One region of the Plantactinospora veratri genome, then DNA from elsewhere that is predicted to be linked to it. Evidence: riboswitches for the same ligand, from Rfam matches in the RefSeq annotation. Region 1 holds a riboswitch; each other region holds the start of a gene.
What was found. Region 1 has a riboswitch for cyclic di-AMP ahead of V1634_RS30190 (C40 family peptidase). Riboswitches for the same ligand answer to the same signal wherever they lie in the genome.
Positions count from the first base shown of each region.

Region 2: it holds a riboswitch for cyclic di-AMP, as region 1 does, so the genes downstream of both, V1634_RS33175 (C39 family peptidase) here and V1634_RS30190 (C40 family peptidase) in region 1, are expected to answer to the same signal.
Region 3: it holds a riboswitch for cyclic di-AMP, as region 1 does, so the genes downstream of both, V1634_RS05585 (coiled-coil domain-containing protein) here and V1634_RS30190 (C40 family peptidase) in region 1, are expected to answer to the same signal.

Region 1 is NZ_JAZGQL010000031.1:48,191-55,888, forward strand. It holds gene V1634_RS30155 (AraC family transcriptional regulator) at 1-41, opposite strand, end outside; gene V1634_RS30160 (dihydrofolate reductase family protein) at 260-817, shown strand; gene V1634_RS30165 (hypothetical protein) at 917-1,396, opposite strand; tRNA gene V1634_RS30170 (tRNA-Gly) at 1,611-1,684, opposite strand; gene V1634_RS30175 (zinc metalloprotease) at 1,945-2,913, shown strand; gene V1634_RS30180 (pyridoxamine 5'-phosphate oxidase family protein) at 2,915-3,499, opposite strand; gene dcd (dCTP deaminase) at 3,610-4,188, shown strand; gene V1634_RS30190 (C40 family peptidase) at 4,284-5,198, opposite strand; cyclic di-AMP (ydaO/yuaA leader) riboswitch at 5,337-5,477, opposite strand; gene V1634_RS30195 (N-acetylmuramoyl-L-alanine amidase) at 5,765-7,698, shown strand, end outside.
Region 2 is NZ_JAZGQL010000036.1:147,455-155,152, forward strand. It holds gene V1634_RS33155 (bifunctional cytidylyltransferase/SDR family oxidoreductase) at 1-668, shown strand, start outside; gene V1634_RS33160 (CDP-glycerol glycerophosphotransferase family protein) at 716-2,416, shown strand; gene V1634_RS33165 (GNAT family N-acetyltransferase) at 2,463-3,233, shown strand; gene V1634_RS33170 (hypothetical protein) at 3,445-3,999, shown strand; gene V1634_RS33175 (C39 family peptidase) at 4,138-4,965, opposite strand; cyclic di-AMP (ydaO/yuaA leader) riboswitch at 5,434-5,575, opposite strand; gene mdlC (benzoylformate decarboxylase) at 5,832-7,433, shown strand.
Region 3 is NZ_JAZGQL010000004.1:156,018-163,715, reverse strand. It holds gene V1634_RS05595 (TrmH family RNA methyltransferase) at 1-502, shown strand, start outside; gene V1634_RS05590 (O-acetyl-ADP-ribose deacetylase) at 505-1,020, opposite strand; gene V1634_RS05585 (coiled-coil domain-containing protein) at 1,118-2,140, opposite strand; cyclic di-AMP (ydaO/yuaA leader) riboswitch at 2,144-2,277, opposite strand; gene V1634_RS05580 (SDR family oxidoreductase) at 2,533-3,561, opposite strand; gene V1634_RS05575 (polysaccharide deacetylase family protein) at 3,778-4,515, shown strand; gene V1634_RS05570 (glycosyltransferase family 2 protein) at 4,618-5,739, opposite strand; gene V1634_RS05565 (hypothetical protein) at 5,895-6,440, opposite strand; gene V1634_RS05560 (hypothetical protein) at 6,796-7,107, shown strand; gene V1634_RS05555 (ribose-5-phosphate isomerase) at 7,147-7,620, opposite strand.

The DNA.
Region 1 (7,698 bases):
CGGAGCATCCGGCGATTGGTGTCTTCCACGGCCCGACCCACGGTTCCATCACACCACGCCCGCCCGCGACCTCCCCACGCTGCGGGTCGCCGGCCTCTGTGAGCATGCCGAATGTGCCTCTTCGTGGTCATCTCGACGGCTCCCGGTCGGGATTTGCCGGTTGACGAATCCGGCCGCCGATCGATGAGTTTCGGGTCGTGTGGACGTCACAATTCGCAGGACCCGCAGGACTTGACGCGTTCGAACCCGGAGGAGACGCATGGCAAAGCTCATCTACTCGATGATCACCTCGCTCGACGGATACGCCGAGGCGACGGAGGGCGGCATCGGCACCGGGGCCGACGACCAGCAGGTGCACACCTTCATCAACGACCTCTTCCGCCCCGTCGGCACCTACCTCTACGGCCGACGGATGTACGAGACGATGGTCTACTGGGAGACCGCGCACACGGAGCCCGACCAGCCGCCGCACATCCTGCAGTACGCCCGCGACTGGCAGGCCGCAGAGAAGATCGTGTACTCCACGACGTTGAAGTCGGTGTCCAGCGCGAAGACCAGGATCGAGCGGACCTTCGACCCGGACGCGGTACGCGAACTCAAGGCCGAGGCTGATCACGATCTCACCGTCGACGGCCCGAACCTCGCCGCCCAGGCCATCGCCGCCGGCCTGGTGGACGAGTACCACCTGTTCATCACCACGAGCGTTGTCGGCGGCGGCAAGCGGTTCTTCCCCGACGGCGTGCGCCTCGATCTCGAACTGGTCGAGGAACGCGCCTTCGACAGCGGACTGATCTACGCGCGCTACCAGACCCGCTGAGCCGCGGTCGTCGCCGCGATGAAGGGCGAGCGGAAGAAGGCGGAAAGGCGGTGGCGACACGACGGCGAGCGGCCGCAACGGACGCTGAGGCTCGCGGGCCTATCGCAGGGCAGCCCGCTCGTCGACGCGGTAGTCCGGTTCGCCAAGGAAGGCGTCTCGTGTCATGGGGCCGAAGCCGATGCTGACGGTACGCAGAACGTAATGCCAGTCGGCCATCCCGGTCATCGAGGAGAAGCGGTTGTTCGTCTGCCACCGCACCCACTCGCCGTGCTGGAGCATCACCACAGGACGATGATTTCGGACCGGTGCCCCGAAGCTTGCGGGAAGCTGCACCCTGAGCACGTCCCGCATCAGGCGAAGGTTCAGCTCGTGTCGTGGCGGCAGGTCGTGAACGCTCCTGACCTCGGGCACGAAGTCGTTCTCTTCCCGCATGACGACCTCGTGGAGCAAGGGGAGAGGGCCGTCCGGTAGATCCGGTAGTGGGAACGCGGTCGGGGCGGAGTTGCGGAGCGCTGCCTGTGGGAAACCCCGGGATCGCTTGCTCCAGGTCGTGCGGATCCGCTGCACGGTCACGTCCATGCCGGTCATGATCCTGTCTGCCATCAACGAGCGGCAACCAACTTCGGCAGGACAAGCCACCGGCGGCACCGGGAACGGATGCGCGTTGACCCCGATCCGGCAGGACCACAACGGAGGTAGGAGGGGCAGGCAGATAGCACGACACCCAGACTGGGGATCAGATACGACGAAGGCCCAGCGTCAGGAAATGTCCTCTGACCTGGGCCTTCGTTGTTGGAGCGGGTGACGGGAATCGAACCCGCACTGTCAGCTTGGGAAGCTGATGTTCTGCCATTGAACTACACCCGCGAGCGGACCCCACTGTACCCGGTCGAGTCCGATCATGCACTCACCCTCCCCCGGGTACGGCTCCGAGCGCTCCGTCGCCCCATCAGATCCCGCGCGAACCACGCCGGGTCGCCTCGTTTGCAACCCTGGCCACGGATAGTAACGTCCGCCTCACCTGCAACTATGGCTCTGTGTCACCGCAGAGCCACTCTCCGAAAGCAAAGGGTCTGGCAATGGCGTTTCGTGGACTGTGTTCGTCGTCGCGTTCCGGCGCGACCGGCATGGCGAGCATGTTTCTCGTCCTGCTGCTCGGAACCGGCCCGGTGGTGGCGGCACCTCCGGGTTCGGCCGGACGATCCGGCGAACCGGATTGCGCCGAGACGACCAGCGGCCACCCGAACCCCGTGGCACCGCACGCCGGGGCAGCGAACGCCAAGGCCAAGCCCGGGGCGGCGCACTCCGCCGAGCCCAACGAGCTGACCCCGGCCGAGGCCGCCGAACTGGACCGAGCGGTCGACTCGGCGTACGCGCAACGGATCGGGATCGCGCCGCTCGGCGTACCGGGCAAGCTCAGGATCATTGTCGACGTGGTGTTCCATGTTGTCAGCGAGAAGCGGACCCGGGCGGACGGGGACATTCCGCTGTCCCTGATCCACGCCCAACTGAAGGTGTTGAACGACGCCTTCGGCGGGCGTACCGGTGGGGCCTGGACGCCTTTCCACTTCAGGTTGAAAAAGGTGAACCGGGTGGTCAACCCGGCCTGGTACCCGATCGTGGCGGAGAGCCCGGCGGAGGCGCAGATGAAGCGTGCGCTGCGGGTCGGCGGCAAGCACACCCTGAACATCTACACGGGACTGCTCGACGACGAGTTGCTCGGCTGGGCCACCTTCCCGCAACGTGACCTCGACCCGTACGACGGGGTGGTGGTGCTCGCCGAGTCGCTGCCGGGCGGCACGGCGGCACCGTACAACGCGGGTGACACGGCGACTCACGAGGTCGGGCACTGGCTGAACCTCTACCACACCTTCCAACAGGGCTGCGCGGGTCAGGGCGACCACGTCTACGACACGCCCGCCGAGGCGGAGCCCGCCTTCGGCTGCCCGGAGCGACGGGACACCTGCACGACGAAGCCGGGTCTCGACCCGATCCACAACTTCATGGACTACTCGGTCGACGCCTGCATGTACGAGTTCACGTACGGTCAGACGTTCCGGATGCTCAAGGCGTGGAAGGCCTTCCGGGAACCGTAGGTCAGGATGTCGGTACCGGCTCCGCCTCGACGGCCCGGCGCCGGCCGCGCCGCTTCGGCCCGGTGGCGGCGCCTGCTCCCGCGGCGCCCTCGGCTGTGGGGACGGCGCCGGCCGGGTCGAGCCAGACCTGCACGGCAGGGCGCTCGGACCGATCTCCGGCGGCGAGCGGGGTGGCGCCGTTGCTGCCGTGCCGGGCCACCATCGCCACGTCGACGGTGAACTCGAAGAGCCGCCAGTCGACCTGCGGCGCGGCCCGCAGGTTGCCGGCGAGCTGGTCCACCCGCGCCTGGTCGGTCACCGGGCGGGCCCGACCGGCGACGTAGGCCTCGTCGTCGCTGTCCTCGGGCGGGAAGGAGTGCAGCGCGTAGCGCCCGTCCCGTTCGAGGTCGCGCCGCTTCGGAGAGTCGACGACGAAACAGAAGAGTCCCTCGTCGGTGATGACCGGGGACACCGGGTGCACCCGCGGCCCACCGTCGGCGCGCACGGTCGCCAGGTAGCCGAGACCCGGACCGTACTGCTGGATGAGAACGCGGATCGCGTCGGCGAGTCGGGGCTCGTCGGAGGCGAATTCGGACCAGGATGCCATGAGCACATTCTATCGAACACCTGTTCGATCACCTACCCCGAACCCACCCTCATCCCACCCATCGGCGAGGTCGTGGCCGGCCGGCTCCGCCCGACCGCTAAGGTGGTCCGGTGCTGCTCTCCGACCACGACCTAGTGATCGAGATCAAGGCGGGCACGCTCGCGCTGGAGCCGTTCGAGCCCGCGCTGGTGCAGCCGTCGAGCATCGACGTACGCCTGGACCGGCTCTTCCGGGTCTTCAACAACCATCTCTACACGCACATCGACCCGGCGGTGCAGCAGGACGAGCTGACCTCGCTGGTCGACGTGCCGGACGGCGAGCCGTTCGTGCTGCACCCGGGTGAGTTCGTGCTCGCCTCCACCCTGGAGGTGATCTCGCTGGGCGACCAGCTCGCGGGCCGGCTCGAAGGAAAATCCAGCCTCGGCCGGCTCGGCCTGCTCACCCACTCGACCGCCGGCTTCATCGACCCCGGCTTCTCCGGGCACGTCACGCTGGAGCTGTCGAACGTGGCCAACCTGCCGATCCGGCTCTGGCCCGGGATGAAGATCGGCCAGCTCTGTATCTTCCGGCTCTCGTCGCCGTCCGCCCACCCGTACGGGTCGGCCGTCTACGGCTCGCGCTACCAGGGGCAGCGCGGCCCGACCCCGAGCCGCTCCTGGCAGAACTGGCGCACCTGGCCCACCCGCTGAGGCCGCGTCCGGGCGTCGACACGGACCGAAGGAGGAACCCCCGCCGCAGTTGCGCGACGGGGGTTCCTCCGTTGACACGGTCGGTCGGCGAGACGTCAGCCAGGTCTGCCGAAGCTGTGGATCTCGCCGTCGTCCATCCGCTTCATCTTCACCGGCTCGCCGGCCCGGGAGGCGTGCACGATCCATCCGCCGCCGACGTACATGCCGACGTGGCTGAGGTCGGCGTAGTAGAAGACGAGGTCACCGGGGCGTAGCTGGGAGCGGCTGACCGACTTCACCTGCCCGCGCTGCGCCCGGGCGTTGTGCGGCAGCCCGACGCCGCCCTTCGCCCAGGCGGCCAGGGTCAGGCCGGAGCAGTCGTACGAGCTGGGGCCTTCCGCACCCCACTTGTACGGCTTGCCGATCTGGGCACAGGCGAACTTGACCGCCTGGCCGGCCGGGCCACCGGGGTAGGTCGCCGGGCAGGGCGCGGGCCGCAGCGGGCCGGCGGAGCCGTTCCCGTACGCCTGGATCCGCAGCTTCTGCAACCGCTCGACCTCGGCGTCGATCTCCTTCTTCTTCGCCGCCAGTTCCGCCTCGGTCTTGGTCAACTGGGTGACCAGCCGGTCCAGCGGGGCCTTCTGGGAGGCGTACTTGTTCTTGAGGTCGACGACCGCCTGCACCTCGCGCTGCTGCTGCCGGGCGAACTGGTCGAGCACCGAGAGCTGGCCGACGAGCGCGGTCGGCGACTTCGTGGTGAGCAGGGCGTTGACCGCGGATGCCTTGTCGCCCTTGTACGCCTGCACGGCGAAGTCGCTCACCCGGTTCATCGCGGCGTCGATCTGCGACTGGAGCGGGGCGATCTTCTTCTGCAGGGCGGCGGCCTGCTTCTTCTTCGCGGTCAGGTCCTGCCGGGTGGCGTTGTGCTTCTCGACGACCGGCTCCAGTTTGCGCCAGGCGGTGTCGATCTGCTGCTCGATCTCGGCCACCGACGGTTCGGCGAGCGCCGGCGTCGTGCCGGTGAACAGCACGGCGGCGCTGGCCAGTGCCGTGAGCGCAATGGCGAGAATGGACCTTCGAGGGCGCGGCTTCGCGTTCCCGGCGTCGGCGGAGGCCGATCGGAGGGATGGCGACCGCGGCGGGGCAGGGGGAGCCACCGGGGTCCGTACTCCTTCTTCCGTAGCCCGCCTACCGGGTTAGCTGACGGGTTCGGGCGGGAAGATTGTCGCCCTACCGCGTGAGACGCGGATTCACCCCATGAACCTCGGGTCCCCGGTTCGCTCAGTGTGACGATTCGGCGGTGTCGAGACGTCGCCGCCCGGCTAGGCGGCCTGCCGTCGGCTCGACGGTCCCCAACACTAGAGAAGGGTGTTATCCAAACGCAACCCCGTGATCTGAGTCGATTCGTTATGTATCGGATCGGTCGCTGACGGTGGGAGCGTTCGCACCCACCGAACCGGAAGCCCGAACCCGCCGATCACGCTCGGTATACGTGAAGGATTCCTACATAGTGACGACCTTGGTCGGCAGGTATTGACCAGCACCGGTCCCGGGTGGAGGGTGATCGGCAGGCCCACCCCCGGCTCATGGAGGTTCGATGCTTCCCACGAAACAGCCGCTGAGCAGGAGAATCGCGATCGGCGCCGCGGTCGTCGGCGCCGCCGCGCTGCTGCCGGCCAGCCCCGCGCCAGCCACCGCCGCGCCCGCCGACACCCGGCAACAGGAGTACGCCGCCGCGGCGGCCGAGTTCGGCGTACCCGAGAGCGTGCTGCTCGGAGTCTCCTATCTGGAATCCCGCTGGGACACGAACGCCGGCACCCCGAGCACCAGCGGCGGGTACGGCCCGATGCACCTCACCGACGTCGCCGGGCTGGCCGCCGAGCCAACGGGGCACCCCGAGCACGGCGAGGACCGACGCGGCGACCCGGCCCGACCCGCCCGACCGGTGCCCGGACCCGCCGGCCCGCACCTCGACCGGAGCGCCGACGCACCGCCCGGCGGGCAGACCCTGGACGCCGCCGTCGCACTCACCGGAGTCGACGAGCACCTGCTCCGCGCCGAACCGGCGGCGAACATCCGCGGCGGGGCGGCGCTGCTGGCGTCGTACCAGAAGGCGCTGGCCGCGCCGACGGGCCGGGCCAGCGACCCGGCGGCCTGGTACGGCGCGGTGGCCCGGTACGCCGGCAGCGACCGCGCGGACGCCGCGGCGGCCTTCGCCGACGAGGTGTACCGGACCATCGCCGAGGGCGCCAGCCGGACCACCGACGACGGCCACCGGATCACCCTGCCCGGCCGGCCGGGGATCGCCCCGCAGCGCTCCTGGCTGGACCGGCTCGGCCTGCCCGGCGCGCCCCGCCCGGACGGGCTGGAGTGCCCGCGCGACATCTCCTGCGAATGGATCCCCGCCCCCTACCAGGCGTTCGGGGACGGCGACTACGGCAACCACGACCTCTCCGACCGGCCCGCCCGGCAGAAGATCGAATACATCGTCATCCACGACACCGAGGGCAGCTACGACACCACCCTGCGGCTGGTGCAGGACCCGACCTACGTGAGCTGGCAGTACACGCTCCGCTCGGCGGACGGGCACATCGCGCAGCACGTGAAGGGCAAGGACGTCGCCTGGCACGCCGGCAACTGGTACGTCAACGCCAAGGCGATCGGCCTCGAACACGAGGGCTTCGCCGCCCAGGGCACCTGGTACACCGAGGCGATGTACCGGACCTCGGCCAAACTCGTCCGCTACCTCGCCGACCGGTACGACATCCCGCTGGACCGCGACCACGTCATCGGGCACGACAACGTACCCGGCATCCTGCCGGCGAACGTGCGCGGCATGCACTGGGACCCCGGCCCGTACTGGGACTGGTCGCACTACTTCGACCTGCTCAAGGCCCCGTTCCGGGGCATCGGCATCCCGGCCGCCGGCCTGGTCACCATCGACCCGGACTTCGCCACCAACCGGCCGGCCTTCACCGGCTGCGACACCGCCGGGGTACCCTGCCCGTCACGCGGCTCCTCCTCGGTGATCCTGCGCAGCGCGCCGGCCGCCGACGCGCCGCTGGTCAACGACATCGCGCTGCGCCCGGACGGCACCCCGAACACCATGCACATCTCCGACCACGGTGCGCGGGCCTCCGCCGGGCAGACCTACGCGCTCGCCGGCCGACAGGGCGACTGGACCGCGATCTGGTATCTCGGGCAGAAGGGCTGGTTCCACAACCCGAGGAGCAACCCCACGGCGAAGTGGACGGTCGGGCTGGTCGCGACGCCGAAGCCGGGCCGGGCCACGATCCCGGTGTACGGCCGGGCGTACCCGGAGGCCGACGCCTACCCGGCCGGCGTGCCGGTGCAGGCGGTCACGCCGTTGCAGTACACCCTCGCCGCCGGGCAGCGCTACGCCGTCGGCAACGTACTGCCCAGCGAGTACTACCGGGCCACCACCTTCGACGGCTCCTCACCCGGTGACTGGACGGTGATCCGGGGCGACCTGCGGTACGTCCAGATCCAGTTCGGCCACCGGATCATGTT
Region 2 (7,698 bases), on a different contig from region 1:
CCGCGCTGCGCGGCGCCTTCGAGGCGACCGGCCGGATCGACCACGTGGTGGTGACCGCCGGGGTGCTCCGGATGGGCGCGCTCGCCGAGATGGACGAGGCGACCATCGCGCACATGCTCCAGGTCAACCTGGTCGCCCCGGTGGACATCGCCCGGCAGGCGCTGCCCTACCTGAAGCAGACCCGGGGGCAACTGCTGCTCTACACCTCCAGCTCCTACACCCGGGGCCGGGCCCGGTACGCCCTCTACTCCGCCACCAAGGCCGCCGTGGTCAACCTCACCCAGGCGCTCGCCGACGAGTGGTCCGAATTCGGCGTACGGGTGAACTGCGTCAACCCCGAGCGGACCGCGACCCCGATGCGGACCCGGGCGTTCGGGGAGGAGCCGGAGCACACCCTGCTGGCGGCCGACACGGTGGCCCGGGTCTCACTGGACGTGCTGCTCTCCGGGCTGACCGGCCAGGTGGTCGACGTACGCCGCTCCCCCGGCGACCCGGTCGCCGAGCCGGCCGCCCAGCCGAACGCCACCGAGCCGAACAGCGCCGAGCCCGGCGGCACCGAGCCGAACGGCCGGCCCCCGGCCGGTCCGGAGCAGGAGCCCGGGCCCGCCCGGGTCGGCCGGCAACGCTCCACCGAACTGGTGCCGCCGCCCCGGGTCGGCACTCCCTAGCCAGGTCCCGCACTGTCGGGGCCCCGGCGATCCGAGGAAGGAAGCGCATGCGTGGCGATCTGGTCAGGAAACTGACCGTCCGGTGTCTGAGTGCCGGCCTGGCCGTGCTGTCCTTCCTGCTCCTCGCCCTCACCTCGGCCGAGCTGCCGGGCCTCGTCCTGGCCGGCGCGGGCGCGGTCGCGCTCTGGATGGAGCGCCGGGTCAACCCCCGTGCCGAACTGGTCGCCGAGCCGGTCCTGCTGATCGCCGGGGTACTGGTCGGATACGCCCACCGGCTGCCCGGGTCCGGGTGGAACACGGTGGCACTGGCGCTCACCGGTGCGGCCCTGCTCGGGCTGACCCTGGCCGAGCGGCCGCTGCGCGACGCCGCCGAGCTGGAGGTCCGCTCGGCCAACCTCGGCGTACGGTCGTCGCCGCTGCTCGTGACCGACCGGCTCGGGCCGGCGGTGCTGGCCCTGCTGGTGCTGCTCGCCGGCAGCGCCGCGTTCACCCTGCCGGTCTGGCCCGCCCTCGTGCTGACCGTGCTGGTCGGCGCGGCCGCCGCGGTCGGCGCGGTCGGGCCGATCGCGCTGCGCCGGCTGCGGCCCTCCGGCGGGCAGAGTGCGGTCACCCAGGCGCTGCGCCGGCACCAGCCGGAGTTCCTGCTCTACTTCTCCGCGCCGCCCGGCTCGGAATACCAGGTCATGATGTGGCTGCCGTACCTGGAGCGGATCGGCCGGCCGTTCATGGTGCTGCTGCGGGAGCCGAACTTCCTGCCGGCGATCTCGGCCGCCACGAAGGCGCCGGTGGTGGTCTGCCCGACGCCGCGCTCGATCGACGAGGCGATGGTGCCGAGCCTGCGGGTGGCGTTCTACGTCAACCACGGCGCGAAGAACAGCCACTGCATCCGCTTCGCGCACCTCACACACATCCAGTTGCACCACGGCGACAGCGACAAGGCACCGAGCGCCAATCCGGTCTCCGCGATCTTCGACCGGATCTTCGTGGCCGGGCAGGCGGCGATCGACCGGTACGCCCGCAACGGCGTGACGATCCCCCGGGAGAAGTTCGCCATCGTCGGTCGCCCGCAGGTGGAGTCGATCGCGGTACGCCGGGAGCCGATCCGGGACCGGGCCGACAAGGTGGTGCTCTACACGCCGACCTGGACCGGGCACAACGCCGACGTCGACCACTGTTCGCTGCCGGTGGGTGAGACCCTGGTCCGCCGGCTGCTGGACCGGGGCGTGACGGTGATCCTGCGGGCCCACCCGTACACCTCGCAGAATCCGGCGTCGGCCCGACAGCTCGCCCGGATCGAGCAGCTCCTCGCCGAGCACCGGGCGAGCACGGGGCGGCGGCACGTCTTCGGCGTCGACGCGGCGAAGAAGATGAGCCTGGTCGACTGCGTCAACGCCTCGGACGCGCTGGTCTCGGACGTCTCGGCGGTGATCTCCGACTACCTCTACTCCGGTAAGCCGTACGCGGTCACCGACCGGGTCGGCGAGGGCGAGCGGTTCGTCGAGGGCTTCCCGCTGGCCGGCTCGGGTTACGTACTCGACCCGCAGATGTCCAATGTAGACGACGTACTGGACCGGCTACTGGAGACCGATCCGCTCGCCGAGGCACGGTGGCGGACCCGTACCCGCTATCTCGGGGACTTCCCGGAGCAGCGCTACGCCGACGGCTTCCTCGACGAGGCCCGTCGGCAGTTGGACGGCGCCGGGGCCGCCCAGTCGGTACCCTCGCCCCGCCCCGCGCCGGTCCCCTGAGCCCGCGCTCCCGACGTGAGGGCTGTGCCATGATGCGTCGGTGACGATGATCAGGACCAGCCACGACCGGAACGAACTGGCCGGCCTGCTGCGCCGCGACCCGCACCTGCACGCGTACGAACTCGGCGACCTCGACGACTTCTACTGGCCGTACACCACCTGGTACCGGCGCGACGACGCGGTGGCGCTGCTCTACCAGGGTGGGCCCACCCCGGTGCTGCTGGCGCTGCACCGTTCACCGGCGGTGCTGACCGAACTGCTCACCGGTCTGCTCCCGCTGCTGCCCCGGCACTTCGAGGCGCACCTCTCCCCCGGCGGCGAGGCGGTGCTGGCCCGGGAGTACCCGCTCAGGTCGCGCGGTGCGCACCTGAAGATGGCGCTCACCGACCCGGACCGGCTGGCCCGGGTGGTGCCCGGTGGCGAGGTGCTGACCGAGGCCGACGTACCGGAACTGACGGCCTTCTACCGGACGGCCTATCCGGGCAACTGGTTCGCCCCCCGGATGGTCGAGACCGGTCACTACGTGGGGATGCGCCGGCACGGCGAACTGGTCTCCGTCGCCGGGGTGCACGTCTGGTCGCCGCGGTACCGGGTGGCCGCGCTGGGCAACGTGACGACGGCTCCGGCGTACCGGGGGCAGGGGCTGGCCAGCACGGTGGTGGCGACGCTCTGCCGGCGGCTGCTGGAAACCGTCGACACGGTGGCGCTGAACGTGGTCGCGGAGAACACGGCGGCGTACAAGCTCTACGACCGGCTCGGCTTCACCCCGGTCGCCGAGTACACCGAGTACGTCGCCGGCGAACCCGCACCGGTGTAAGGAAGGGCCCCCGCTACAACAGAATGCGATATGCGGGGGCCCTTCCTTGCACCTCAGCGGTCTGGGCCTTGTCAACGCGGTACGCCCCGGGCACCATGTCAACGGTCTTCCCGCCGTACGGGCCGCCGGAGCCGGTCGGCCCCGCCCGGCTCGTACGCCTGCCGTCCCACCCTTTCCTCCGCCAATCCCATCTGTCGCCGAGGAGGCGCCGGTGCTCGAGGAGTTCATGGGCATTCCCGCCCACCCGTTCCTGGTCCATGCCGCGGTGGTCTTCGTGCCACTGCTCGCGTTGACCGCGGTCGGGTACGCGTTCCTTCCGTTCGTCCGCCCACACCTGCGCTGGGTGCTGGGGCTGCTCGCGGTCGCCACCCCACTCGCCGCGCTGATGGCCAAGCTCTCCGGTGACCGTTTCCTCGCCCGGTTGGAGTCCCGGAACCGGGTCAGCCCGGAGTACGTCCCGAGGCTGGCGGAGCACCAGGATCTCGGCACCAACACCCTGTACGCGACGCTCGTGCTCGGGGTGCTGGCCCTGGCGCTGGTCTTCCTGGTCAAGCCCCGGGTCGCCGCCCCACCGGTGACCGCGGGGGCCGCCGGGGCCGACGGTGGCGCGGACGGCGAGGACGGCACCGCCGCTGTGACCGCCAAGGGGTCGCCGGTGCTGACCCTGGTGCTCGGGGTGCTCTGCCTGGCGGCGGCCGGGATCACCCTCTACTACGTGTTCCGCACCGGTGACACCGGCGCCCAGGCGGTGTGGCAGGGCCAGTGACCCGCACCTGACCAAGGCCGGCGCGGAACCGCTCGCGACGACGACGCCGGCCCGTCCCACACCCCCGGTCGGCACGGGTCGTCCGGGTGGGTGGGGTCGGGCCGGCGTCGTCGTCGGTGCTGCTATCGCCGGGACGGGTCAGGACGAGTAGCCCCGGGTGGCCGCCCAGTTCGCCAGGTCGATGGTGGTCATCCAGTAGCTGCTGTCCTCGCCCGGGATGGCCGGGTCGGCGATCTTCACCGTACGGCCGTCGTCGCGGTAGCCGACGACGGTCAGGTAGTGCCCGCCGGGGTAGCTGTGCCAGCCGCCGGCAAGGTCGGTGGCCGAGCCGGCGATGTTGACGACCACGGCGTACCCGCTGGTGACGGCGTGCACGACGTCCGCCTGGAGCCGGTCCATCTGGGCCGGGGTGGCCGCGCCACCGGGGATGGCGGTGGTGCGGTAGAAATCGGTACCGATGATCTTGTTCAGTACCCGGGTGGTGTCCAGGGCCGAGTTCGTGCCGCTCGTCGTGGTGCCGAGGTCGGCGGCGACGGCGTCCTGGCTGGGCTTCTTGTCCCGGGCGGTCAGCGCGATCCGGGTGGCGGCCGGGCCGCAGTACCAGCCGTTGATCTGGGCCTGGAACTGGTAGTCCAGCAGCTTCGACTCCGGGGGCGCCGGGGGCTTGCTCGGGGTGCTGGCCGCGGCCGCCTTCGCCGCCGCGCTCGGCGCCTTGGTGCCCGGCGCGGTGCTGGCCGGCTGCGACGGGGTCGCCGGGGCGGTCGTCGTCGGTGCGGTCGTCTCCGGCGCGGTGGTGACCGCCGCTCCGGCCTGACCCGCCGCCGGGGCGCCGAGTTCGGCGACGGCGACGGTCGGCGGCTGCGGCGCCTCGGCCGAGTCGTTCGAGGTCAGGACGACCCCGGTGGAGGCGGCGGCGGCGAGCACCGCGGCCGAGGCGAGCGCGAGCCGGTTACGCCGGCCCGACATGACGGTCCTGAACCGCCCGTTAATTGCGTGCTTCAACGTTGTCCTCCAGAGGAAATGCGCGCCACCGCTACCGGGGGGCAGGAAATGACGCGGCGTTTCTTTCGCTGCGGGGAATGTGACGCGAAATCGCACGGAATCGCACGGGAAAAGGTCCGCCGACAGGCATTCGGCGGGACGGACCGACGGTGCGCCGACCGGTGCGGCGCTGCTATCGGCGTACCGGTGGAATCAGCGCCACCACGATCCGTCGCGGCCGACCGGCGGCCTCACCGGGAACTGCCGGCCAGTGGGCCGGCGGGGTGCCCGCGCGTCGACGACTTCCGCGTCACAGACCGCTATCGGGCCAGGTCGGGGTGGCGGCCGGGGACCGGGTGGTCCGGGACGGTCGCGACGGCCGGGAGTGGGGGCGCGACGCAGCGAGGGAACTGGGGGGATGGGCCGGGGCCCGGGTGGTGCCGCACGAACAGCTACTCCTTCCGACACCGCCTACCGGGTTAGCTGACGGATTCGGGCGGGAAGGCCGCCCTACCACGGGCCAGTGGCTCGCGGATTCACCCCAGATAACTATGGGTCCCCGGCTCGTTACGGAACGACTCGGCGGGTCTGCTCCGGTGTCACCCGTACGGCGACCAAGGGGCCGGACCAGACTCGCCGACATTACTGGCCGACTTCTGCCGTTGCCAACCCCACTGAACAGCGAAAACAGTGACTCGGAGCGCGATTGGGACAGCGCCGCCCGGGCACCCGGGCCGGCAGGCGGCCAGCGGATAAACCAGCATGATCATGTACGCGTACGGTATGACGGAAATGACCGGCTTGGTCCGGTGGCTCGAACATGGGACGAGGACTCCAGGAGGCTCCTTCCGATGACAACGGTGCACGAAGCTACCTACGACCTGCTCCGTTCCCTCGGCCTGACCACCCTGTTCGGCAACCCCGGCTCCACCGAGGAGCCATTCCTGAAGAACTTTCCGGCCGACTTCAGCTACGTTCTGGCCCTCCAGGAGGCCTCGGCGGTCGCGATGGCGGACGGCTACGCCCAGGCCAGCGGCCGGCCGGTGCACGTCAACCTGCACACCGCGCCCGGCACCGGAAACGGAATGGGCAGTCTCGTCACCGCCTGGCACAACAAGACGCCCATGATCGTGACCGCCGGCCAGCAGACCCGGACGATGAATTTGTCCGAGCCGATGCTGACCAATGTGCGCCCCACCCAACTGCCCGAGCCGTACGTCAAATGGAGCCACGAACCACTGCGTGCGCAGGACATTCCCGAGGCGTTCATGCGGGCGCTCGCCACCGCCGTACAGCCGCCGGCCGGGCCGGTCTACCTCTCCCTGCCACTGGACGACTGGGACGAGCCGGCCACCGGCACCTCGCCGGTACGCCGGGTCAGCACCCGGGTCGCCCCCGATCCGGCGGAACTGGACCGGTTCGCCGAGATCCTGGCGGACAGCCGACACCCCATGCTGGTGATCGGCTCAGGCGTCGACCGCAGCGGCGGCTGGGCCGAGGCGGTCGCCCTCGCCGAGCGGACCCGGGCACCCGTCTGGCAGCCGCCGTTCGCGGACCGGGTCGGCTTCCCGCAGGACCATCCGCAGTTCCAGGGACTGCTGCCGCCGGCGATCGGGCCACTGGCCGAGAAGCTTGTCGGCCACGACACCGTCCTGGTGATCGGTGCCCCGGTGTTCCGTTACTACCCGTACGTCCCCGGCCGGCACGGCTACCTGCCGGAGGGCACCCGGCTGCTGCACATCACCGACGACCCGGCCGAGGCGGCCCGGGCGCCGGTCGGCGACAGCCTGGTCGGCGACGTGACGCTGGCCTGTGCCGGGCTGGCCGAGCGGCTGCCCGGCAGCGAACGGCCCATGCCGCCGCCCCGCTCCGCCGCGCCGGCCGCGACCGCCGGCGCCCCGCTCGACCCGGAGGCACTCTTCGGCGCGCTCGCCGCCGAGTGGCCGGCGGACGGGATCGTGGTCCCCGAATCTCCCTCCAACCTCAGCGTGCTGCACCGGCAACTGACCATCACCCGGCCGGGCTCGTACTTCAAGATGGCCAGCGGCGGGCTGGGCTTCGCGCTGCCGGCGGCGGTCGGCATCGCGCTCGCCCAGCGGGACACCGGGCAGCAACGGCCGGTGGTGGCGGTGATCGGGGACGGCTCGTTCCAGTACTCGCCGCAGGCGCTCTGGACCGCCGCCCAGCACCGGCTGCCGGTCGTCTTCGTGGTGCCGGTAAACCAGGCGTACGGGGTGCTGAAGGCCTTCGCCGAGCTGGAGGACACACCGGGGGTGCCGGGACTGGAGTTGCCCGGCCTGGACATCCCGAGCATCGCCCGCGGCTACGGCTGTGTCGCGCACCAGGTGGAGTCTGTCGACGAGTTCCGGGCGGCGTTCCGGGCGGCGCTCGACACGGAGGGCCCGACCGTGCTGGCTGTACCGATCACCCGGGATGTCGCACCGCTGCTCTGATCCGCCGCCTGCACGGCCATTCGATCTCCCGCCAACTCGTCACATGATCCTTTGAGGTCCGGCCGACTCCTGGCCGGGTCGAGGTAGGCCTGCCTGACCCGGCGCGGCCAGCCTTCTGGCCGGCATATACGGGTCGATCGTGATACCTCGGAGTCATCATGATGACTCCGAGGTATCACGCCGTAGGACCGAATGTCCGCCGGACCCGGACAACGCCCACCCGACCGGTCATCGTCGCGGATGCGGCCCGCCGGGTCGCGGACCT
Region 3 (7,698 bases), on a different contig from region 1:
GGTGGGGCTGGACGACCGGGCGAGGGTGTGGTGGGGCACGCCCCGCCCGGTACGCACCGAGGCCCGGGCCGCCGCCCGCAGCGCCCGCAACCCGCTGCGGGTGGTACCGCTGCCGGCGCAGCCGCCGTTGCCGGCCCGACGGGTGGTGGTCGCCGGGCTGCACGTCACCGGTCCGGCGCTGCACCGGGTCGACCTGACGGGCGGCCCGGAGACCCTGCTGGTGATTCCGGACGAGCAGGCGACCGGGCTGCCCGAACAGTGGCGACGGCTCGGCCCGAGGGTGGAGTTCGCCCGGCTGGAGGTGCCGGCGGCGAACGTGCCGTACCGGTACCGGCTGGTCGCGGCGATCGTGCTCGCCGAGGTCGCCCGGCAGCTCGGTACCCGTACGCCCGGACGCCCCGGCCCGGCACCCCGGCAGCGCCCCCGCTACGACAGCGCGCTCGCCCTGGTCGACTCCCCGGACGCCGAACTGGTCACCCCGGCGGAACTGGAGTCGTACTGAGATCAGGCGGGATCGGTGCCGTCGAGGGCCGCCTGGATCAGGCCCCGGGTCTTCTCGTCGAAGGCGACCAGTCGGATCGACTCGACCGCCGACGGTGTGGAGCGGAGCGTCCGCACCGCTATCCGCGCCGCCCGGTCGGCCGGGAACCCGTAGACCCCGGTGGCGATGGCCGGGAAGGCCAGGCTGCGCGCGCCCACCTCGTCGGCGACCGCCAGGCAGCGGCGGTAGCAGGAGGCCAGCACCTCGGCTTCGCCGTACTCGCCGCCCTCCCAGACCGGGCCGACGGTGTGGATGACATGCCGGACCGGCGGGTCGAGGTCGAACGCCGGGGTCGCCACCGCCTCGCCGGGTGGGCAGGGGGCGATCGCCCCGCCCGCCTCGGCCAGCCGGGGACCGGCCGCCCGATGGATGGCACCGTCCACACCGCCGCCGCCCAGCAGCGACTCGTTGGCGGCGGTGACGATCGCGTCCGCGTGCTCCCGGGTGATGTCGCCCAGGACGACTTCGATGCTGGCCACCCGCCGATGATGCCAGTCGGCGCCGCGACCTGTCCGCACAATGCCACCGCCCCGCCACCTGAGCGGACAGGTGACGGGGCGGTGGCGTTGGCTCGGGCTACAGCATCGAGACGTGCACGTGGTCGGTGTGGTCACTCGGACCGCTGTAGGAACTCCAGCCCTCGTCCGGGAACCAGATCTCCTTGTACCAGATCACGTAGAGGATGCCGAGCCGGTCCGCGTTGCGGATCAGGAACGCGGCCAGGTCGTTGCCGTACTTCATCTGGTCGTCGTTGGCGGCCCGGCTGAACCCGGAGTTGCGCAGCGACCAGTCACATGCGCGGCCCTTCGGATGCTCGAACGGCCCACCGGGCCGGAAGCAGCCGACGAACCTCTTGAAGCCCGCCCGGCGCACCTCGTTGTACATGTGGAGCGTCCGGGCGGTGATGCAGCCGCTGGTGGTCGGGTCCTTCTTGTTGCACGGCAGCCCGGGGAAGCCGTCCGCCATCCCCGGCCCCGGCCGGGCGACCGGCGAGGTGGCCGCCACCAGCCCCTTGTCGGGGCGCGAGTTGCCGCCCACCAGGGCGAGCGCCTTCTTCGCGTCCGACTGCTGCTTCTTGATGATCTTCTCTTGCGCGGCCTGCTTGGCGACCTCCTCGTCGATCGCCTTCTTGGCCGCGCCGACCTCGTTGCGCGCCTGGTTGAGCGCCCGGAGCTTGCTGTTGTTGAACAGGTTCAGCTCGTTGAGCGCCGAGGCCCGCTCGATGAACGAGTTCGACGAGGAGTCGGACGAGTTGTTGGTCAGCAGCATCGAGATGGCGCTGAGCTTGCCGCTGCGGTAGGACTCGGCCGCGATCTGGCTCGCCTCCGGCGTGAGCGCCGCCAGCCTGGCCTCCGCCTGCTTCAACTGGTTGCCGAGCTGCTGCTGCCGCCGCTGGGACTTGGTGCGTTCGGCCTTCGCCTCGGCGAGCCGCTTGCCGGCGCTGGCGAGCACGTCTCCGAGCACCGGCGAGTCGGCCTCCTCCTGGGGGGCCGGTTTCGGCGCGGGTGCCGCCGACGCCTCCGACGGGACCACGACCAGAGCTGCGGCGGTGAGCAGTGCCAGGGCAGTCGCCAGCCTTCGGCGTAGGGGTGCCCTCACATGTATCCCTTCCGTCGGCCGCCGACCGGGTTAGCTGACGGGTTCGGGATGGAAGTGGTCCCTACCGCTCGCGCGGATTCACCCCAGGGGTACGTGGGTCCCCGGCTCGCCGTGTGGCGATTAGGCGGCGATCAGCGCCGGCACCACTCGGTATCCGGCGGCTATGAACGGCAGACAGCATACCCGGTTTCACTTCCCGAATGGCAAGACCCGTTCGCAGGCAAAAGCGTTGCCAGGCAACGACTATCAGTAATCACGGCGCGTCAGACGCATCGAAGGTCATGCTTTGTCCACCATTATCGACTAGCTGCTGTCGGCTATTTACCAAGCGCGTTGTCAGCCGTCTGACGTGCGGAAACGTGTCCAGGTTGGTCGGTGGCGTGATTCTCCGGTCACCGTCGGCGCCAAGGCGTTGTGCCGAACAGCACACCGGCCACCGTACCGGCCGAGAGCAGACCCGCCGTCACCGCGCCCCGGTGCTGGGACAGCCAGAGTTGCGGACTCCGTGTGCGATACGGCGTGTCGAACGAGCCGTGCGCGCCCGGGTCCACCCCGGTGCCGTCGTCGACCGGGTGCCACAGGTTGGCCGGTCGACCCCGCTCGGCCGGCTGCTCCGTCTGCTGGCCGGAGTATCCCGTCCGGGCCAGATACCGGTCGAGCAGCCCGGGCACCAGCCGGTTGCCGAGGATGGTGCCGACCGTCGAGGCACCGACCCAGTACTCCCGCCGGCCCGGCCGGTCGGCCGCGTGCACGATGGCCCGGGCCGCGAGTTCGGGCTGGTAGATCGGTGGCACCGGCTGGGCGCGGTTGCGCAGCCGGGACAGTACCCAGTCGAACTGCGGGGTGTTCAGCGCCGGCAGGTGCACCATGGTGAGCCGGACCGGACTCCGGTCGTGCAGCAGTTCGCAGCGCAGCGACTCGGTGAAGCCCGCGATGGCGTGCTTCGCGCCGCAGTACGCGGACTGGAGCGGGATCGACCGGTAGGCCAGTGCCGACCCGACCTGCACGATCGTGCCGCTCCCGCGCGGCAGCATCCGGTCGAGGGCGGCCCGGGTGCCGTGGACGTACCCGAGATAGCAGACCTCGGTCACCCGCCGGAACTCCTCCGGTCCGATCTCCTTGAAGGGCGCGAACACCGAGACGATGGCGTTGTTGACCCAGAGGTCGATCGGCCCGAGTTCGCTGGTCGCCCGGTCCGCCGCCGCCTCCACCTGGTGGTGGTCCGCCACGTCGGTCTCGATCGGCAGCGCCACGCCCCCGGCCGCCCGGACGTCCTCGGCCGCGCCGCGAAGACCGGTACCGCCCCGGGCCAGCAGGGCGAGCCGCATCTCCCGGCGGGCCAGCAGCCGGGCCGTGGCGCGACCCACCCCGGCACTCGCTCCGGTGATCACCGCTACCCGCGCCGCAGGTCGCCCCCGCATCCGCTCCCCCGTCCCGAACCTCCCCGGTCGCCCGCGCCGGCTACCCGGCCGACGCCCCGGCAAACGCCGGGACGCTTCCGGAGCAGGCCGCCACGTGGCAACCGGAGTGACCGGCCCGGGCACCCGTCCGGGTGAGGATGAACCCCGGCCGGGCGGGTAACCGCGTCCGCGACGGTGCGGCGGGCGGAGCGAATGGTGCGGCGGGCGGAGGAACGAGTGCGCGGACGCGCGGTACCGGCGACGGCCGTCGGTGCCGCGTTGGCCGCCCAGGTGGTGCCGGCCGTGTTGGCCGCCCAGGTGGTGCCGGCCGTGACGGTGCTGCCCGGGGTACGGCTGCGGTTCTTTCCCCGGCTGAGCGGACGCGGCTCGCCGGGGCACGTCGCGCTCACCTTCGACGACGGCCCCGACCCGGCCTCCACCCCGCTCTTCGTCGAGACCCTCGCCGCGCACCGGACCCGGGCGACCTTCTTCCTGCTGGGGTCGATGCTGGCCCGCGCACCGGAACTCGGGCTGGATCTCGTCGCCGCCGGGCACGAGGTGGCGGTGCACGGCTGGGCACACCGGAATCTGCTCCTCCGGGGCCCGCACGCCACCTATCGCGACCTGGCCCGGACCCGCGAGCTGGTCGGAGCGGTGACCGGGCGGGTACCCCGGTTCTTCCGCCCGCCGTACGGGGTGCTCAGCGCCGCCGCCCTGATCGCCGCGCGCCGGCTGGACCTGACCCCGGTGCTCTGGACCTGCTGGGGGCGGGACTGGACCCGGTCGGCGACCCCCTCCTCGGTACTCGACACGCTGCGCGACGGGTTGGCCGGCGGCGGCACGGTACTGCTGCACGACTCCGACTGCACCTCCGCGCCGGGGTCCTGGCGGGCCAGCCTCGCCGCCCTGCCCCACCTGCTCGAGGAGTGCCTTCGCCGGGGTTGGCGGGTCGGGCCGCTCGGCGAACACGGCTGATCCGCCGGCCCGCCGCCTGCGCCGCCCGGGTCGGTCGCCCGCGGTACCCGCGCCCGCCGCCCTGGGCGCCGCGCCCGCCGCCCGGGCCCGTGCCCGGTGGGTTCAGCCCAGCCGGTCGGTCAACTCGCCGGGTACCGCCTCGACCCGGCTGCCGGGCACGGCCACCGGGGCCGAGCCGCCGGCACCGGCCGTCGACCGTGTCCCGGCGAGCGGATGCCGGACCCGGGTCACCACGCCGACGTGTGCCCGCCGCGCGGCCTGGAGCGCGGCGAACAGCCCGTACGCTCCGCGACCGACCAGCCGGTGCTTGAGCCCGACAGCGCCGCCCGGCGGCTGGTAGCCGGCGGGCGGCAGGTGGGCCCGGTACCGGGTGACGATCTCGGCGAAGAACTCGCGGCGGCGGCCAGGCGGCACCCGCCGGGGATGGCCGAGCACCTGCAACAGGTGCCAGATCATCCGCTGGAAGATCAGGTGACGCAGTTCGGCCGGCACCGCCGGGTCGGCGTCCAGCCCGGACAGCACCCGGTCCCAGTGCGCGAAGACCTCGAAGTGCCGATCGCTGACCGTCGCGGTGATCGCACCCTCGGGACGCTGCCGGTACGCGTAACAGCACCGGTCCAGCAGGGCGACCCGCTGCGCGGCGAGCATCAGCGGAAAGCTGAACGAGACGTCCTCGTACCAGCCGGGGCCGAAGGTCAGGCCGAGGTCGAGGAGGAACCGGCGCCGGATCACCTTGTTGCAGGTGATGTGCAGCACCGACAGCAGGCCCGGCCGCTGCCGGAGGGTGAAGGTCTCCGGCCCCGACCCCCCGGCACCGACCTGGGAGAGCGACAGGTGCCGGGTCCCGCCGTTCGGGTAGTACCGGGTGTACGCGGTGACCAGCAGGTCGGGCCGGGTCCGGGTCAACCGCTCGGCGACGGCGGTGAGGCTCCCCTCGGGCAGCCAGTCGTCGCCGTCGACGAACCACACGTACTCGCCGGTGGCCCGGGACAGGCCGGTGTTGCGGGCCGCCCCGAGCCCCTGGTTGCGGTCGAGGGTGACCACCACCAGCCGGGAGTCGCGTTCGGCGTACCGGGCCAGGATCGCCGCGCTGCCGTCGCGGGAACCGTCGTCCACCGCCACCAGTTCGAGGTCGCGAAAGGACGCGTCGAGGATGGAGTCCAGGCAGTCGGCCAGGTACTCCCGCACCTGGTAGACCGGGACTATCACGCTGAGCAGGGTCACCGTGGAAACCTCCGGGGGAGGACGGAGACCGAATAGTAGCGCCCAGTAATCGGGCGCCACGCGCTCGGTAACTATCGAGTGACCAAATTGTGATTTGTCACTTCGATCAACACCTGTCCGGATCTACCGGTCATCCCGGTCGCCGCACGGGTCGCTCAGAGCCCCGCCACCCAGTTCCACAGGTCGACCACCCACTCGGTCTGGCGCAGGTACGCCACCCCGACCCCGGCCAGGAAGATCCCGGTGACCAGGTGCGCGCCCCGGGCACTACGCCGGATCCGACCGAGCTGACGCTCCCAGACGACCCGGCCGACCAACCGGGCCAGCGCGAAGAGGCCGACCGCGACGAAGAGGGTCAGCACGAAGGTGACCACCGGACTGGTCAGGTCACCCCGGGCCGAGATCGCCCAGATCCCCCAGCAGACGAAGGCGAAGAGGCCGCCCAGCATGCTCCAGTGCCGCCCGATGCGCAGCTGCCGCCAGTGGTAGCCCGGCGGAAGCTGCTCCCGCTCCTGCTCCACCATCGGCCACCCGGTACCGGTCGGCTCGTGCGGCGCCTCCGGCTCGGTGCGCGGCCGAGGCACCCCGACCTGCGCCACACCGCGCCGGAAGCCCTCGGGGCCCGGCGGCATCCCCGGTCCCTCCGCACCGGGCGGCATCTCGACGGTCCGCTCGGCCCACGGCTGCGTCTGGTCTGCCATCTGTCCTGTCCTCCCCATCGGCCCGGGCCCGGAACCCGGTCCAGTTCCGAGGGTAGCCAGCCGGCAAAGCCCGCGCCGAGCCAGCGTCGATCCACCGGACAGGGCGACGACCCCGCGCCGTTCGACCTGCCAGCCCGAGTTCCGCCGCCCCTGGCCGACCTCCGCCGCGTTCGGCGGGCTGTGCACGGGTCACAGAGCGTGCCGGCGTTCGGGGCTCCCGCCGGTTCGGGGGCCGCTGAGCCGGGACCGGCACGCCACCGGCCGGTAGGGTCGACACCATGACCGGGCGGAGCGACGGCGTCGACCAGCTCAGGTCTGCCGGTCGTGACGCCGACGAGCGGATCGGGGAGGGACCATGACCGAGCCGGAGCGTCGACGGCGGAGGCTGCGGCACGACCCGTCGAGCGGCAGCGGCGGCACACCCGAACAGGGCCGTCGCGGCGGTGACCCGGGTACCGGGCCGGGCGCCGGGGACGACCGGGACGCGGAACGCGGCCTGCGCGGGCTGATCGGCTCGGGCGCCTCCCAGGTGAGTGTCGCGGCGGCGATGCGCGCCCGGGACGCGGCCCGGCCGACCGAGGCCGACCTCGCCGAGGCGGCCGACCGGCTGGTACTGGTCCGGCGCAACTGGGTGCCCCGGGACGAACTGCCGCGCGGCGGCCGCTGAGCGCCCGCCACCGACGAGCGGGGCGGGCGGCCCGTCCGGCTACGACGCGGGCAGCGCCGGCAGCGCGCCGGAGCGCTCGTACTCGGCGACCTGCCCGATCCGCCGCGCGTGCCGCTCGTTACCGGAGAACTGCGTGCTGAGAAACGCCTCCACGATCGCCGTCGCCTCGTCGAGGGTGTGCTGGCGGGCGCCGACCGCGACCACGTTCGCGTCGTTGTGTTCCCGGGCGAGCTGGGCGGTCTCGACGTTCCAGGCGAGCGCGGCGCGCACCCCGGCCACCTTGTTGGCGGCGATCTGCTCGCCGTTGCCCGAGCCGCCGATCACCACGCCCAGGCTGCCCGGGTCGGCCACCACCCGGGCGCCGCAGTGCAGGCAGAAGACCGGATAGTCGTCGTCCGGGTCGAAGAGGAACGGCCCGACGTCCACCAGTTCGTAGCCCTGCTTGGCCAGGTGGTTGGCCAGGTGCACCTTCAGTTCGTAGCCGGCATGGTCGGATCCCAGATAGACGCGCATACCGCGAGTCTGTCAGCCCGCCACCGGCACCCGCCGGCAGGCACCGCGACAGCCGGACAGATCACAACCCGGCACCGC